DNA from 3 places in the Paenarthrobacter sp. TE3676 genome. Region 3 is predicted to be linked to each of the others. Evidence: predicted binding sites of a transcription regulator. Region 3 holds the regulator's gene; each other region holds the start of a gene.

The links. Region 3 encodes HrcA, which represses chaperone genes, less so after heat shock. Its sites were predicted from a motif close to TTNGCACTCGNNNNNNNCGAGTGCNAA; they were not measured.
Region 1: the regulator HrcA is predicted to act here: its motif matches at 2,088-2,114, upstream of groL (chaperonin GroEL).
Region 2: the regulator HrcA is predicted to act here: its motif matches at 2,482-2,508, upstream of groES (co-chaperone GroES).

The regions. Positions count from the first base shown of each region.
Region 1 is NZ_JBWBQU010000005.1:394,031-399,887, forward strand. It holds gene ACZ881_RS14595 (ribonuclease HI family protein) at 1-41, opposite strand, end outside; gene groL (chaperonin GroEL) at 279-1,904, opposite strand; gene ACZ881_RS14605 (cold-shock protein) at 2,229-2,432, opposite strand; gene ACZ881_RS14610 (LytR C-terminal domain-containing protein) at 2,605-3,225, opposite strand; gene ACZ881_RS14615 (DUF3263 domain-containing protein) at 3,275-3,610, opposite strand; gene ACZ881_RS14620 (uracil-DNA glycosylase) at 3,717-4,487, shown strand; gene ACZ881_RS14625 (siderophore-interacting protein) at 4,562-5,401, shown strand; gene ACZ881_RS14630 (threonine/serine exporter family protein) at 5,460-5,857, opposite strand, start outside.
Region 2 is NZ_JBWBQU010000003.1:570,233-576,089, reverse strand. It holds gene ACZ881_RS10285 (LuxR C-terminal-related transcriptional regulator) at 1-173, opposite strand, end outside; gene groL (chaperonin GroEL) at 347-1,960, opposite strand; gene groES (co-chaperone GroES) at 2,045-2,341, opposite strand; gene ACZ881_RS10270 (hypothetical protein) at 2,533-2,895, opposite strand; gene ACZ881_RS10265 (THUMP-like domain-containing protein) at 2,963-4,192, shown strand; gene ACZ881_RS10260 (shikimate 5-dehydrogenase) at 4,206-5,018, opposite strand; gene ykgO (type B 50S ribosomal protein L36) at 5,044-5,166, opposite strand; gene ACZ881_RS10250 (GTP-binding protein) at 5,196-5,857, opposite strand, start outside.
Region 3 is NZ_JBWBQU010000001.1:646,022-651,878, reverse strand. It holds gene ACZ881_RS03175 (16S rRNA (uracil(1498)-N(3))-methyltransferase) at 1-765, opposite strand, end outside; gene dnaJ (molecular chaperone DnaJ) at 768-1,895, opposite strand; gene hrcA (heat-inducible transcriptional repressor HrcA) at 1,946-2,953, opposite strand; gene ACZ881_RS03160 (DUF3097 domain-containing protein) at 3,146-3,997, shown strand; gene ACZ881_RS03155 (DUF4870 domain-containing protein) at 4,120-4,533, shown strand; gene hemW (radical SAM family heme chaperone HemW) at 4,565-5,794, opposite strand; gene lepA (translation elongation factor 4) at 5,795-5,857, opposite strand, start outside.

The sequences.
Region 1 (5,857 bases), on a different contig from region 3:
TTACCGAGGGCGGACCCATCGGCGGCAGCAATAATCGTCATGGGGTTAATCCTGCCAGACCCCACCGACACTAAAACCGTGATAGCACCCAACTGAGTCGCAGTACAGGCCGTTATGAGGGCTCAAAAGGGCATCATCTGCTACCTACTTGGGTCTGCAGCCCTGACGTACAGCTTTGACGAGGGAACAAAACGGCGGCCCCCACCAAAATGGTGAGGGCCGCCGTCGTGATGCTGTTCAGCGTGATGCCGGGCGCTGTATTGCTACAGCCGGGTGGCTTAGAAGCCGCCCATGCCGCCCATGTCGTCGCCACCGGCAGCCGGAGCGTTCTTCTCAGGCTTGTCGGCAACTACGGCCTCGGTGGTCAGGAAGAGACCAGCGATGGAAGCAGCGTTCTGGAGAGCCGAGCGCGTGACCTTTACGGGGTCGTTGACGCCGGCAGCCAGAAGGTCTTCGTAGACACCCGTGGCAGCGTTCAGGCCGTGGCCGGAAGGCAGGCCGCGAACCTTGTCCACCACAACGCCCGGCTCGAGGCCAGCGTTGAAAGCGATCTGCTTCAGCGGTGCGTCGATGGCAACCTTGACGATGTTGGCACCGGTTGCCTCGTCACCCTGCAGGGTGAGGTTGGCGAATGCCTTGGCGCCTGCCTGGATGAGGGCAACGCCACCACCGGCAACGATGCCTTCTTCAACGGCAGCCTTTGCGTTGCGGACTGCGTCCTCAATGCGGTGCTTGCGTTCCTTGAGCTCAACTTCGGTTGCGGCACCGGCCTTGATGACTGCAACGCCGCCGGCCAGCTTGGCCAGGCGTTCCTGCAGCTTCTCACGGTCGTAGTCCGAGTCGGAGTTCTCGATCTCGGCGCGGATCTGGGCCACGCGGCCTGCGATCTGCTCGGCGTCGCCGGCACCTTCAACGATGGTGGTCTCGTCCTTGGTGACAACAACCTTGCGGGCGGTGCCGAGGAGTTCCAAGCCAGCGTTCTCGAGCTTGAGGCCAACTTCTTCGGAGATGACCTGGCCACCGGTGAGGATGGCGATGTCGGCCAGCTGGGCCTTGCGACGGTCACCGAAGCCCGGAGCCTTGACGGCAACGGACTTGAAGGTGCCACGGATCTTGTTGACGATCAGGGTGGCCAGAGCCTCGCCCTCGATGTCTTCGGCGATGATCAGCAGCGGCTTGTTGGACTGCATGACCTTCTCCAGAACCGTGACGAGTTCCTTCACGTTGGAGATCTTGGAGTTGACGATCAGGATGTACGGGTCTTCGAGGACCGTTTCCTGGCGCTCTGCGTCAGTGACGAAGTAAGCGGAGATGTAACCCTTGTCGAAGCGCATGCCTTCGGTGAGTTCGAGCTCCAGGCCGAAGGTGTTGGATTCCTCGACCGTGATGACGCCTTCCTTGCCCACCTTGTCCAGGGCTTCGGCGATGAGGCTGCCGATTTCCGGGTCGCCGGCGGAGATGGAAGCCGTAGCTGCGATCTCTTCCTTGGTTTCGATTTCCTTGGCGGAGGCCAGCAGTTCGCTGATGACTGCCTCAACGGCCTTCTCGATACCGCGCTTGAGGGACAGCGGGTCGGCGCCGGCGGCAACGTTGCGCAGGCCTTCCTTCACCAGTGCCTGGGCGAGAACGGTTGCAGTGGTGGTACCGTCGCCAGCGACGTCATCCGTCTTCTTGGCAACTTCCTTGACCAGTTCTGCACCGATCTTCTCGTAAGGATCGTCCAGCTCGATCTCCTTGGCGATGGAAACACCATCGTTGGTGATCGTGGGGGCGCCCCACTTCTTTTCGAGGACGACGTTGCGTCCACGCGGGCCGAGGGTGACCTTGACGGCGTCTGCGAGGATGTTCAGGCCCCGCTCGAGGCCGCGGCGTGCCTCTTCATCAAATGCAATGATCTTGGCCATAACGGCGGTAGTCCTTTCGGGACAGTCGTTAAGAAGGTACCTATCAGATGGGGTGCCCGCGACGGACGGTCTTTCGCTTGGGGCCTCTGTATGCCCCGCGCTCCGGACCTCACCCCACCAAGGTGTTTCTTGATCCTCCGCCGGCCCGATGCCTGTCCGCCGCCGGGGTCAACCGGGCCGGACTTAGCAGTCGAACCATAGGAGTGCTAAATCAATAATTAGCACTCGACCGGGGAGAGTGCAAGCAGAGATGCCACTTTGCTCTATAAACAAAGGGCTTTCAGCCATGGGCTGACAGGAATTGGCGTAGACGCCGCGATCGAACTACGCGACGCGGACGCCTTCGGCTTGCGGACCCTTCTGGCCCTCCCCCAGTTCGAACTCAACCCGCTGGCCTTCTTCGAGGGCGCGGAAGCCATCCATCTGGATGGCGGACCAGTGCACAAAGACGTCGTCGCCGGATTCATCCACAGTGATGAATCCGTAGCCTTTTTCGGCGTTGAACCATTTGACGGTTCCCAAAGCCATGATGCCCACACTTTCGCAGTAGCCAAGACCGGTAGCCGGGATCTCCGTACCGGAATTAGTCCACTGTAACCACTGTCACTAGCGCCGCGCTGCCGTGGAGGGGCAGGGCACCACTTTTGTTATTGAGGCTTAACCGAGTTGCGGCATTTCAGCTCAGGAACGGGCTCAATGCCTACTGGTAACCGGGCCCGGCCACAACCACCAGCGGCTGTTGAACCTCGGGCGTTTCCACGATCGTCTGGATGCCCAGCAAGGTACCCAGCGCTTCCGCGTTGGCCTTCTGCTCCGGAGCGTTGTAGAAGATCACGGACGTCTGCTGCGGCAGTCCGCCCCAGTTTCCTACAGTGCTCAGCGCCCAACCGTCGCCCTGGACGAGGCCTGCCACCCGTCCGGCCAACCCTGCCGTCCCGGCGCCGTTGTAGACGGCCACAGGAGTGGCCTTGTCCACGGGAGACGAAGACGGAGTGGCGGAAGGAGATTCCGAGGGCGTCGGTTCACTGCTGGGTTCGCTGGAAGCGGGCGGGGCACTGCTGGATTCGGTGGGCGCAGCGGACGGTGCCGCAGAGGTCTGCAGCGGCGCCGGCGTCGTGGTGTTGGACGAAGCGCTGGGTGCTACCAGCCCAAGGTTGGGGAGGATCAGGAAGGCCACCAGCCCGAGCACCAGGGCCACCGCCCCAACGGTCAGGACCGGCCACAGGGTGGGGCGTGCAGTCTCTTGGGCGTCGCGGTGAACGCCTTGGCGGGACGTGTTCTGCGGAACCTGGTCGAATTCGTCCTTGGCATATTTGGTCATGGTGAAGCGGTGTCCTTGCTGGTTGCTGCTGACAGATCAGCCTGGCGATTTACGCGTCGGACCCCAAGCGACGTGCAGTCCTCGCACGCTGGCGGGACGTACGTAGTCTACGCAGTCTCTTGACGAGCATGGGATCGTGGGCCAACGCATCCTCGGTGTCTATGAGCGCGTTCAGGATCTGGTAGTAGTGTGTGGCAGAGAGATCAAACAGCTCGCGGATAGCCTGTTCCTTGGCTCCGGCGTACTTCCACCATTGCCGCTCCAGCGCCAGCATCTGCTGGTCACGCTCACTCAGCGGCGAGTCACTGCGGGTCTCGGCCGCCAGGTCCTCAAGGGCGAAGCCTGTTGCCTGCGACGCCATAGGTTCCGGTGCTGGTTCTGCCACGGCACACTCCTTCGACGCTCGTTGGGGGAAAATGTCCTACCCCCATGTTACGGGCGAATAACAACGGTGTCATTCGCAGGTCGTGCGGCGCGCGGGAGACAATGGCCTGGTGACTGGCGAGGATGCACTCTTTGATCTTGAACCTGCTGATACTACTGAACCGGGTTTCGCCGCCCTGCTCAAACAGCCGCTGGATGAGCTGGTGGCTCCCGATTGGGCCGATGCATTGCGCCCGGTTGAAGGCCAGCTCCGTGAAGCCTTGGACTACGTAGCACGCCAATCGGCCAACGGCGCCCAAGTTCTGCCGTCTGCAAAGAACCTGCTGCGCGCCTTCAAACAGCCGCTGGCCGACGTCAAAGTCTTGATCCTCGGCCAGGACCCTTACCCAACCCCGGGCCACGCCATCGGGTTGTCGTTCGCCGTTTCCCGCCCTACCCGACCCATTCCTCGGAGCCTCGCCAACATCTACCGCGAACTCCACGATGACCTCGGCCTCCCGCCCCGCGTCCACGGCGACCTCAGCGCTTGGGCGGAGCAGGGCGTCCTGCTCCTTAACCGCGTCCTCAGCGTCGAAGCGGGAAACGCCGGCTCCCACCGCGGCAAAGGTTGGGAAGCAGTCACGACGGCGGCGGTCACCGCCGTCGCCAACCGCACTGACGGCGCCGGGCGGCAGAGTCCGCTGGTGGCGATCCTGTGGGGCAAAGATGCCCAAGGTGTGGTGCCCCTGCTGGGCGGGGCACCGTCCATCGCCTCGGTCCACCCAAGTCCACTCTCTGCATCACGAGGATTCTTCGGCTCCAAGCCCTTCAGCCGGACCAATGAGCTGCTCATTGGCTTGGGGGCTGAGCCCATCAATTGGGAATTACCCGTTCTGTAACCCTGTTCGGCCAGGTCTGTAACCTTCGACTCATACCCAGCCGACGCGCAGGAAATTAGCTTAGGCTTACCTTCATGACCGCTCTCCCCGTCACTTCGTCCGCCTCACGTAAAACCCGTCCGCAGGTGAACCTGACCGTCCTGCGAAATGAACGCCTGTCACCGCACATGGTGCGGATTGTGGCGGGCGGACCTGGTTTCACTGACTACGCGAACAACGAATATGTGGACCGCTATATCAAAATCGTGTTTCCGCAGCCGGGTGTCGAGTACGAACTCCCGCTGGACTTGTGGGCCATCCGCGAGACCATGCCCCGTGAGCAGTGGCCTCACACTCGCACGTACACCATCCGCTGGGTAGACCTGGAAGCACAGGAACTGGCCATCGACTTTGTGGTGCACGGTGATGAAGGACTGGCCGGTCCTTGGGCCGTCGCCGCCAAGCCCGGCGATTCGCTCATCTTCACAGGTCCAGGCGGTGGGTACAGCCCCGCCCCCGGGGCCGATTGGTACTTGTTCGCCGGCGACGACGCCGCGATACCAGCCATTGCGGCCTGCGTGGAGGCCCTTGCTCCCGATGCCCGCGGAACCGTGTTCCTTGAAGTGGATAACGAGGCCGACATTCTTCCGATTTCCGCCCCTGCCGGAGTGGAGTTGCACTGGCTCCTCCGCAAGGGCGTCCAAGCGGGTTCCAGCGAGCTGCTTCTTGACGCCCTTCGCACCACCGAATGGTTGCCTGGACGCGTGGACGTCTTCGCCCACGGCGAGCGGGGCTATATGAAAGGACTCCGCGAGATCTTCTTCGTGCAGCGCGGCTTGGAGCGTTCGCAGGTCTCACTGTCCGGCTATTGGGCGCAGGGTCGCGTAGAGGAAGTTTTCCAAGCAGAGAAGAAGCTCCCAGTGGGACAGATCTAGCCTCAGTCCTTAAAGCCGAACGGCGCCGCCTCCTGGCGGCGCCGTTCGTTTTTTGACGCTAGCGCCTGCGTACCCTGCGCCGCTCGTTGCTGGACAGACCCTTCGTCAGGGGCCTGGCCAGGTTGTCACCGAGCACGATGCCGGCCGCAACGCCCAGCACAATGGCGCCGGCGTTGAGCATGCCACCCGCACCCAGCAGTATGTTGCCGCCTTCAACGGTCAGGGCGTACATGGAACGGAAGATCGTCAGACCGGGAAGCAGGATCAGCGCGGCCGGGACGGCCACTACAAGTTGCGGAGCACCCAGCTTGAGCGCCACGACGCGGCCCAGCAAGCCGATAACCACCGCAGCGACGGCTGGCGACAAACGGTCGCCGAGGCCGGCTTCGCCAACACCCCACAAGACGAAGAAGCCCACTATGCCCACTGCCGCCGTCGGGAGTAACAGCCGCATTT
Region 2 (5,857 bases), on a different contig from region 3:
ACGCCCTCGGCGTCTTTGCCCAACAGCATCGCTACAGAGGCCACCAGCTCGATGTCTTGAGGAGGCAGTCCCCCTGCGGTGTCGGCGCGGGCGAGGCATTCGAAGGCATCGCTCCAGCGGTGCTCGGAGAATGCCGAGCGTCCCAGGTCCAAAGCTGTGGCAGGCATCGTCATGGCTCACCCGTCGGCGTCGATGCGCCCCGTTGACGCACCCAAGCCGCCGTATTAGCGTCAGGTTACCGCCGCCGTCGTGCGCTCACAATAGCTGAGCGACACAGGCCACGACACCACCCCGAAGACAACAGAAGCCCCGGTCACGGTGACCGGGGCTTCTGTATAACAGGCTCTTAGTGCTGGTGGCCTGCGTGTGCGTCTTCTTCCTCAGCCGGCTTCTCGGCAACCAGGGTCTCGGTGGTGAGAACCAGGGCAGCGATGGAAGCGGCGTTGCGGAGAGCCGAACGGGTGACCTTGACGGGGTCGATCACGCCAGCGGCGATCAGGTCCTCGTACTCGCCCGACTTGGCGTTGAAGCCGTGGTTGGCTTCCAGCTCGGAAACCTTGGCAACAACCACGAAGCCATCGAAGCCGGCGTTCTGGGCGATCCAGCGCAAAGGCTGAACCAAGGCGCGGCGGACGATGCCCACAGCAGCTGCCGCGTCACCCTCCAGGGCCTTGACGGCCGGGGACTCGTCCAGCGCCTTGAGGGCGTGGATGAGAGCGGAACCGCCACCGGAAACAATGCCTTCTTCGAGGGCTGCACGCGTGGAGGAAACAGCGTCCTCGATGCGGTGCTTCTTTTCCTTCAGCTCAACCTCGGTGGCTGCGCCAACCTTGATCACGCCGATGCCGCCGGCCAACTTGGCCAAGCGTTCCTGCAGCTTTTCCTTGTCCCAGTCGGAGTCCGTCCGGGTGAGCTCAGCACGCAGCTGCGCCACGCGGTCGGCAACGTCCTGAGCCGTGCCGGCACCGTCAACGATGGTGGTGTTGTCCTTGGTCACCGTGATACGGCGAGCGGTACCAAGGACCTCGAGGCCAACGCTGTCCAGGGTCAGGCCGAGGTCCGGGGAAACAACCTGGGCGCCCGTGAGCGTCGCGATGTCCTGGAGCATGGCCTTGCGGCGGTCGCCGAAGCCCGGAGCCTTGACGGCAACAACGTTGAGCGTGCCGCGGATACGGTTGACGATCAGCGTGGAGAGGGCTTCGCCTTCGATGTCTTCAGCAATGATGAAGAGCGGCTTGTTGGCCTGCAGGGCCTTTTCCAGCAGCGGCAGGAAGTCCTGCAGCGAGGAGATCTTGCCCTGGTTGATCAGGATGAGGGCGTCTTCAAGAACTGCTTCCTGGCGCTCTGCGTCAGTGACGAAGTACGGGGAAAGGTAGCCCTTGTCGAACTGCATGCCCTCGGTGAGCACCAGTTCGGTCTGGGTGGTGGAGGATTCTTCAATGGTGATGACACCATCCTTGCCAACCTTGCCGAACGCTTCAGCCAGCAGTTCGCCAACCTCGTCGCTCTGCGCGGAGATGGCTGCAACGCTGGCAACCTGGGTGCCTTCGACTTCGCGGGCGTTCTCCAGGAGGCGGGCTGCGATGGCTTCGACGGAAACCTCGATGCCGCGCTTGATCTCGCCAGGAGCGGCGCCGGCAGCAACGTTGCGGAGGCCCTCCTTGACCAGGGCCTGTGCCAGCACGGTGGCCGTGGTGGTGCCGTCGCCGGCGACATCGTTGGTCTTGGTTGCTACTTCCTTGGCCAGCTGTGCGCCAAGGTTCTCGTAGGGGTCGTCAAGCTCAACTTCGCGGGCGATGGTCACACCGTCGTTGGTGATCGTGGGAGCGCCCCACTTCTTGTCCAGCACGACGTTGCGGCCGCGCGGGCCAAGCGTCACCTTGACAGTATTGGCGAGCTTGTCGATACCGGCCTCAAGAGACCGGCGGGCAGCATCGTTAAAAGCAAGCTGCTTTGCCATGGTTGTGTCCTTTCAAGACAGAAAACCCGCACCGCTGACGGTCGGAATGATTCCAACGCGGCGGCGGTGCGGGGCTCCAGGAAGTTACTTTACGACGATCGCAAGGACGTCGCGGGCGGACAGAACGAGGTACTCGTTGCCGCCGGTCTTGACTTCGGTTCCACCGTACTTGGAGTAGATGACGACGTCGCCAACAGCTACGTCAACCGGTACGCGGTTGCCGTTGTCATCGAAGCGGCCGGGGCCGATTGCAACAACTTCGCCTTCCTGCGGCTTCTCCTGTGCGGAGTCCGGAATTACCAGGCCGGAAGCCGTGGTCTGCTCTGCTTCGAGCGGGCGAACAACAATACGATCCTCAAGAGGCTTAATCGAGACCGACACTCGGACTCTCCTTTTCATGAGCTGATTCATGGACTAAGAACTAGGGTGCCGGAGCGTACAACCGTCGTCGCGGTGCCGGAAGACGCTTGGCGTGATTAGCACCCTCCGGGGGAGAGTGCTAACAAGACTCTATGTAAGCGTTAGCACTCGGTCAAGGCGAGTGCCAGAATTTCGTCATGAGTGAACCTCCGTCACCGGCCGGTGAGGTCGTCCAGGTCGTAGTCTTCGCCGTCATCGTCCTCGTCCAACGGAGCGTTGCCGCGGTTCAGATACAGCACTACGGCAGCGGCAATAGCTACGACGCCGGAGATCACCAGGGTGATGATTCCACCGGTTCTGGCACCGCTGTAGAGTTCGCGGATGCCCCGCGCTTCTTCGGTGGCGTCGTTAACGCTCTTGCCGGCGACGGAGTAGGTGGCGGCATTGAAGGAATCCAACGCGAAGATAATGATTAGCAGGCCGACGCAAATTACCGCGATCACTGCCCCCGCTATCAGGGCCGGACGAGCGAACTTTGTCATGGTGGAGTGATGCGGGGCTGCGTTGTCTTCCATGAAAACAACCCTATCGGGCTGATTCGCCGGTCACGTTGTCAAGCACCGCGCCGTTAGGCTTGATCCCATGCCTCACGCACCGCAGGAACAGATCGCGCCCTTGCTGACAACTGAAGGATGGGAACTTCTTGCCTCCTTGGGGCCCTACCGCGAAGCCGACTCGTTCAGCGTCAATGCCGAGCTCCGGAAAGCGGGCCACTCCCCCGAACTCGTGGCCGCGGTCCTCACGCAATCCCGCCTGCGGACACGTGCCGAGGCCAAGTTCGGCGAGTTCGCCCGGCAAATGCTTTTCACTCAAGCGGGACTGGAGCAGGCAACGCGCTTGAACGTCGCGGCCCGGCACGCCGAACGTTTCGCGAAGGCGGGCATCCCGCACGTTGCTGACCTCGGCTGCGGCCTTGGTGCCGATTCCATGGCGATGGCTTCCATGGACATTTCGGTGACCGCCGTTGAGATGGATGAAACCACTGCCGCCTGCGCCACGATCAACCTCATGCCATTCCCGCACGCCACTGTGGTGCACTCGGATGCCACGTCCGTGGAACTGGACGGGATCGACGGTGTATGGCTGGATCCTGCCCGGCGAACCACGTCCACTTCCGGAACCAAGCGGATCTGGGACCCTGAAGCGTTCTCTCCCCCGTTGTCCTTCGTTGAACGCCTGGCAGCCACCGGCCGCGCAATCGGCGTCAAAATGGGTCCCGGAATCCCCCATGATTCGGTGCCGTCAGGCTGCGAGGCCCAATGGGTCTCAGTGGGCGGCGATGTTACCGAAGTGACCTTATGGTTCAACGCAGTGGCCCGCCCCGGCGTGCGTCGCGCAGCGCTGGTTATCGGCAGCCAAGGCGCCGCTGAAATCACCAGCGGTGCGGATTTCGACGGCGGCCCGGTAGCCGCCGTCGGGCCTGTCGAGGGCTTCCTCTATGAACCCGATGGGGCGGTGATCCGGGCAGGGCTGGTGGCCGACGTCGCAGAACGCCTCGGTGGGCATCTGGTGGACGAGCACATCGCCTACATCTGCGCCCCCGAGCTGCATGACACCCCGTTCGCCCGTGCCTACAAAGTGCTTGAAGTGATGCCCTACAACGTCAAGGCGCTCAAGGCATGGGTGAAGAACAACGGCGTCACGGTGCTGGATATCAAGAAGCGCGGCACGGCAGTGACCCCGGAAGAGTTGCGGAAGCAACTGCTTCCCGCCAAACCCCTCAAGGGCAAGGATGCGAAAACAGCCACCTTGGTCCTCACCCGGATCGGCGAGGAAAGAGTGGCTGTTGTCGTGGAGCCAGTGACGGCCTGATGTGTCACAAGAGCTAACGGCGGGAGAACTCCGAAGCTTCACGCACCTGCTCGGCGCTCGGACGCACGCCCGTGTACAGGACAAACTGCTCCTCAGCTTGGATAGCGATGACCTCGGCGCCCGTGATCACCTTCTTGTCAGCTCGCCGGGCAGCGGTGATGAGCGGCGTCTCCGACGGCAATGCCACGACGTCGAACACCACCTGGGCAGCGGAAATAGTGGCGTCATCGAAGGACTGGGCGGTTTCATCCGCACCTGCCATTCCCAACGGAGTGACGTTGATGATGAGGTCCGCGGTTGATCCGTTGACGTCGTCCTGCCATCCGAAGCCGTAGAGGTCTGCGAGCGCACGGCCGGTGCCCTCATTGCGTGCCACGATGGTTACAGCGGTGAACCCGGCGTCCCGAAGGGCTGCGGCTACGGCCTTGGCCATGCCGCCGGCACCGCGGAGCAGCACCGTGTGGCTGCTGGGAACCTGGTGGTCCTTCAGGAGCCGGGCGATCGCGATGTAGTCCGTGTTGTAGGCAGTGAGGACACCGTGGTTATTGACGATGGTATTCACCGAATCAATGGCTTTGGCCGACGGATCCATGACGTCAACCAGCGGGATGACGGCTTCCTTGTACGGCATGGACACCGCGGCGCCCCGGATCGGGAGGCCGCGGATGCCCGCCACCGCAAGGGTGATGTCCGCGGGGGCGAATGCCTTGTAGACAAAGTTCAGGCCGAGCAGATCGTACAGATAGTTGTGGAACCTGGTCCCGATATTGCTGGGCCGGGCCGCAAGCGAAATGCACAGGGACATGTCTTTGTTCAGGATTGGCATTCCCCCATTAAACAACGCCGTGCTGTTAGCCCTGCCGCGCCTTCATCCGCGGGTTGTTCTTGTTGATGACGAAGGTGCGCCCCCGCCTGCGCACGATCTGGGCGCCGGGGATCTTCTTGAGGGCACGCAGCGAATTCCTGACTTTCATGGTGTTTCTCCTTTGTGTGGGTGTTCGGTTTAGAGGGCGTCGCTGAGTTCCAGGGGGTCGTCCCAGACGCCGAAATCCTGCTCCATCTCCGCCTCCGTTAGTTGGCAGCCGTCCAGCAGACCGCTGATTTCCTGGGGATCAATGTCCTCCGACCTTCCGGTGATGGCCAACACAGTTCCGCGGTCGCCATGGCTGGGGTGCCAGTCAAGGAGGGAGTCGACGTCGGCACCTGCCTTCCCCGGGCGCGCGAGGCCAGGCGCTGATTCAACAGTGTCAGCCAGCCACTTTCCGGTGCTTTCCAGCCACACACGCGGCCCGATTCCCTGGACGGCGATCCGCGTTTTAGGCGCCGACGCGATCCAGAGGCGGCCACGCAGCCAGTGCGTGCCGGCCGCCAGCTGTGGCAGCGCATCACGGAAGCGCCCAGGATGCAGTGGTCGACCCGCTTTCCGGAGCACCGTCCGGAAGGAACCTCTGGCTTCGCTGACGGGCACACGCACGACGCCGGGCCGGTTACGGGCCGCTGCTTCGGCGTCGTCGAAGCATCCCGGCCGGTAGTCGTCAGCCGCGCCAACAACTCCGGCATGGGACGCCAACTGGCCGAGTAATTCGACACCCAGCAGCCACTGGGCGGAGCCCTCGCGGGGCTCGCCGGTCAGCACGGCCCCCAGTCCGGGGTGCACCATCACGG
Region 3 (5,857 bases):
GCCCAGAACGTCACTGGCAAGAACGACGGCGGCGGGTCCCGCCGTCGACGACCGCAAGACATGGTGACCCAACAGGGCCGTTACGGCGCCTGCGTCGCTGAGCCGTGTTACTTCACGCGGTGAGATTCCGCCCTCCGGTCCAACGATCAAAAGAACCTCCCGCTGTGACCCCGCAGCGTCACTGGGCAACGCAGCCGACTCTTCGAGGACAGTCCGCAAGGGATTTTTGGCGTCTTCATGCAGGATGATGGCCAAGTCAGCGGCCTCGACCGCCTTCGCCAAATTAGCGGTATCGACGATGGACCGGACCTCAGGAATCCAGGCTCGCCGCGCCTGCTTGGCGGCCGCAGTGACCACCGACTGCCACTTCGCGTGGGCTTTGGCAGCCCTTTCGCCCTTCCAACGCACGATTGCGCGCTCAGACTGCCATGGAATGACAGCATCAATTCCTAGTTCCGTGGCGGTCTCGATGGCAAGTTCATCGCGGTCACCTTTAGCCAGGGCCTGAACCAGCACCAACCGGACCTCCGGCTGCTCCTCGAAAAGCACCTCAGACGCCTTCACGGTCAAACTGCTGGATCCGGCATCCACCACCGTGCCTATCAGCCGCGCACCTGAACCATCCGCTATATCAACGGGCTCGCCCGCGGCCAGGCGTTTGACCGTTACAGCATGCCGGGCCTCGGGACCCTCGAGCACGAATGTGGAACCGGGGATCACCTGGCCGAGGCTGCCCGCGGCTGTGAAGAAAACGGGGTTGCTCACCGCTACAGGTTACCGAGCTTGTCCCGCAGCTTCGCGAACATGCCCCCGCTTGCCACAAGCTTTCCTTCGGTGAATTGCTCATTGCGCAGCTTGGCGAGCTGCTGCAAGAGTTCTTCCTGGGCTGGGTCGAGCTTGCTTGGCGTCTCTACGTGCAGGTGAACCTTGAGGTCGCCTCGTCCGTAACCACGGAGGTGCGTGACGCCCAGGCCGCGGAGGGTAATGATTTCGCCCGACTGCGTGCCGGCCTTCACGTCGATATCCTGTGCGCCGTCGAAGGTGTCCAGCTGCAGCTCGGTGCCAAGTGCCGCCGCCGTCATGGGGACGCTCAGTGTGGCATGAAGGTCGTCGCCTTCGCGCATGAACATGGAATCGTTGTTGACCCGGATTTCTACATAGAGATCACCGGCAGGACCACCTGCGGGACCTGCTTCGCCCTGCCCGGACAACTGGATGCGCGTCCCGGTTGCGACGCCTGCCGGTACCTTGATGGTGAGGGAACGGCGGCTGCGGATTCGGCCCTGTCCATTGCACTCGTTGCAGGGGTCCTTGATGACCGTGCCGAAACCTTCGCAGGAACCACAAGGCGCGGTGGTCATGACCTGACCGAGAATGGATCGGACAGCCCGCTGTACCTGGCCGCTGCCACCGCAAATGTCGCAGCGTTCCGGGTGGGTGCCCGGGCGGCAGCAGCTGCCGTCACAGGTGGGGCAAACCACGGCAGTGTCCACTTCAAGCTTCTTGTTGACGCCGAACACGGCGTCCTTCAGGTCGATGCGGACGCTGATGAGTGCGTCCTGGCCGCGACGGACACGCGAGGCTGGTCCACCGTGGCCGCCACCGCCACCAAAGAAGGTGTCGAAGATGTCCTGGAACGCGAAACCCTGGCCGGAGTAGCCGCCACCGAAACCGTTGTCGGTGCCGTTCTCATTGCCGGTGGCATCGTAGACCCGGCGCTTCTGGGGGTCGGACAACACTTCGTAAGCGTGGGTCACGGCCTTGAACTGTTCCGCGACATCTTCACCGGGGTTTACGTCGGGGTGCAGTTTCCGCGCCAACTTGCGGTACGCCTTTTTGATCTCTTCCCCGGTGGCTTCCGGCGAGACTCCCAAAACGTCATAGTGGCTGCTCAAAGTCGGTATCTCTTCCTTGTTGTACTGCGGATGTTTCCTCGGACCGGTTTTCAGCCGCCGAGAATGCGGGAAAGGTAACGGGCCACGGCGCGTACGGCTGCCATGGTGGTGGGGTAGTCCATGCGTGTCGGACCAAGAATCCCCACCTTGGCCCCGGAGCCATAGCCGGTAGCCACGACGGACGCCTCAGCCAAGCCGTCGTACGGATTTTCGCGTCCAATGCTCACGGTGACGCCACGGGGATCATCCCCCATGTCTGACAACAACCGAAGCATGACAACTTGTTCCTCGAGTGCCTCCAACACGGGACCGATGCTCAATGGGAAATCCACATTGGAGCGGGCCAGGTTGGCCGTTCCTGCCATCAGGATGCGCTCTTCGCGGCTGGTGTCACTGAGTGATTGCAGCCCCTGAGCCAACGTCTGCGCCAGGCTGCGGAGCTCCGGCGGACACAGGGCGACTACCGATGGCAGCACCTGCGGCAAAAGAGCCATCTGGGTGGCTGCGATGCTGCCGAGGAAGCGGGACCGCAGGAGCATCAGCGCCTCGTTGCTCACGTCAGAGCCGGCGTCGATGACCTTCTGCCCAACGCTGCCCGTATCCGCAATGAGGACCACAAGCACCTGCTTTGGGGCCAACAGGACGAATTCCACGTGCCGGACCAGCGCGCGATTGGAATGGGGATACTGCACCACGGCCACCTGGTTGGTCAGCTGCGACAGAAGCCGTACTGTGCGCTCCAGGATGTCATCAACATCATCCGGGCCCTCAAGCAACGAGTGGATGGCCCTGCGCTCGGCGGCCGAAAGCGGTTTGACCTGGGAAATTCGGTCAACGAATAAGCGGTAACCCTTGTCCGTTGGGATTCGGCCTGCGCTAGTGTGGGGTGCCGCGATGAGGCCTTCCTCTTCCAAGACAGCCATGTCATTCCTGATGGTGGCACTGGAAACGCCAAGATGGTGCCGTTCCACGAGGGCCTTAGATCCAACAGGTTCCCTGGAATGCACGTAATCCTCAACGATGGCACGCAGCACCTCAAGCTTGCGCGGCTCACTCATTGCTCCACCTCCTGACGACTGCCTTGGTCCCTGCGACCGGTCAACGCGGGATCTCAATCGGACCACCACACTTAGCACTCAACATGCCCAAGTGCTAACAAGTCTAGTATGAGCCACCCCGTTGCTAGCATTGAAACCTCCCGCGACCGCCTTCGGCCCGCGCCATAAACCAGCACAAAAGGTAGGAATCCCTTGGCTTTCGACAATTGGGGCCCGCAGGATCTGTCCGCTCCTGGCAAAAAACAGCTGCCGGAAGTGGCCGTACAGCGGGGAATGGTCCTCGAAGACGTGCAGTCGGGCTGGGTGGGCGAAGTCACCCGTGTTGAGAAATCAGGCGGAATGCACGTCGTCTCCCTTGAAGACAGGCGCGGAAAGACCAAGTCGTTCCAGTTGGGATTCGGGTTCCTACTGGAAGGGCAGGCAATCCGGCTGATGCCTCCTGCTGCCCGCCCTGCCGCCTCTGCCGCCCCTTCCACCCGGACAGCGTCCGGATCCGTGAGGGTACAGGGCCAACGTGCCCAGGTGGCCAAGGCGAGCCGCGTCTGGGTGGAAGGAAAGCACGACGCCGAGCTCGTCGAGAAGGTCTGGGGCGACGATCTCCGCGTGGAAGGCATCGTCGTGGAGCCATTGCATGGCGTTGACGACCTGAAGTCGGCCATCGCTGCCTTCAACCCCGGGCCGGGTCGCCGCCTTGGCATCTTGGTGGACCACCTTGTCCCCGGGTCCAAAGAGTCGCGCATCGCAGCCGAGGCAATGACGGTGCCCGGAGCGGCAGGAAACGTTTTGATTGTCGGCCACCCCTACGTGGACGTCTGGCAGGCCATCCGGCCAAAGGTCCTGGGCATCGAGGCTTGGCCTGCCGTACCCCGGGGGATCGATTGGAAGACAGGAATCCTCACGGCCTTCGGCTGGCCCCACGAGACCGCTGAGGACATAGGCTTGGGCTGGCAGCGGCTACTCGGGGCAGTTCGCACCTATGCCGACCTTGAAGCATCTCTTCTGGGCCGCGTTGAAGAAGTCATCGATTTCCTGACGGTTCCTTGAGCCACGGTCCATGAGCTATCAGCAACTACCGTGTCAACGGGGCGTTGGTCCCGGGAAGTACCTTGGGGCCGGTATTCTGGGACAGCAATACCGCAGCATCTTTACAGCAAAGGGAAGACACCGTGGCAGATAACGCTCCTGAAGAACCGGGCAGCGCCGCAGGCCGGCCCCAGTACCATGGCGCGCCTGCCAACGCACTCCCGTTGACGGCCAGCGAGGACAGGCAGTGGGCTACCTTGGCCCACTTTGGCGGCATCCTGGGATGCCTGCCATCCCTTCTGATCTACTTGATTTTCCGGGATCGCGGGCCGTTCACCGCACAGGAATCCAAAGAGGCGCTGAACTTCACGTTGCCTCCCACCATCGCCGCAGTGCTGGCCAACATTCTGGTGCTGCTGCCGGTTGTGGGCAACATCTTCGCCGTGATTGCCACCGCTATCTGGGTGGCCCTCACGTGCTTCTCCGTCTCGGCGGGAATCCGCGTAAACCACGGGCAACCCCACCGTTACAAGGTCAACCTGCGTTGGATTAAGTAGCCCCGCCTGCCCTTTCGGGCGGGCACTGCGGTTAGTCCGGAAGAATCCTGCGGACTACGGCGTCGGCCAACAGCCGCCCCTTCAGCGTGAGGACAAGCCGGCCCTTGAAAGCCTGGACGGGGTCCACCAGCTCGTCCGCAATCAGCCCGGCCATCGCATGGCGCCCGATCGCGTCCAAGGCATCCACGGACAGCCCCGTTCCGAGCCGCGCTTCGAGCATGATGCGCTCAACCTCACGGGTTTCGGCGTCGAGGGTTTCCCGGCCGGCAGCCGGCGAGCTTCCTGCGGCCAGCCGTCCCGCATAGGCAGTGGGGTGCTTGACGTTCCACCACCGGACACCTCCCATGTGGGAGTGGGCTCCGGGTCCGATGCCCCACCAGTCATCCCCGCGCCAGTAGGCAAGATTGTGCCGGCAGGCCTGTTCCGGCGTTCGGGACCAATTGCTGACCTCGTACCAGTTCAGGCCTGCCTGGGAGATCATCTTGTCTGCCAGCTCGTATTTAGCGGCGTGGTCGTCGTCATCGATTCCGGGGACTTCGCCGCGACGGATCTGGGCGGCAAGTTTCGTGCCGTCTTCGACGATCAATGCGTAGGCGCTGATGTGATCAGGCTGGTACGAGAGTGCAGTTTCAAGTGACAGCTGCCAGTCCGCCATGGATTCCCCGGGCGTGCCGTAGATGAGGTCCAGGCTCACTGCAAGGCCGGCTTCACGTGCCCACTGCACCACTAGTGGCACGCGGCTTGGCGTATGGGTGCGGTCCAGTACTTTCAGAACGTGTGGGACTGCGGATTGCATGCCGAACGAGACCCGGGTGAATCCGGCGTCAGCCAGCACCCTCAGGGATTCAGGCGTCACCGAATCGGGATTGGCCTCCGTTGTCACCTCGGCCCCGGGCTCCAAGCCCCACTGGTCGACGGCGGCGCGCAGGATCCGCGCCAGGTCTTCCGCCGGGAGGAGCGTGGGAGTGCCACCACCAAAGAAAACAGTGCTGAGGGGACGCCGAGGCAAACCGGAAGCGTCCAAGGCCAACGCCGCGAAGTCGAGCTCAGATACCGCCGTCGTAGCGTAGGCATCCTGCGAGGCCCCACCGCCAAGCTCGGTGGCCGTATAGGTATTGAAGTCACAGTAGCCGCAGCGAACGGCGCAAAACGGGATGTGGACGTAAAGCCCGAATTTACGATGCTCGACGCCGGCCAACACCTGCGGAGGCAATATGCCATCCGCAGGTGCAGGGTCGCCCAGAGGTAGGACGCTGGGCATTTACTTCTTGGCCTTGTCCTTGGACTCGTCAGTGGTCAGGGCAGCGATGAATGCCTCTTGGGG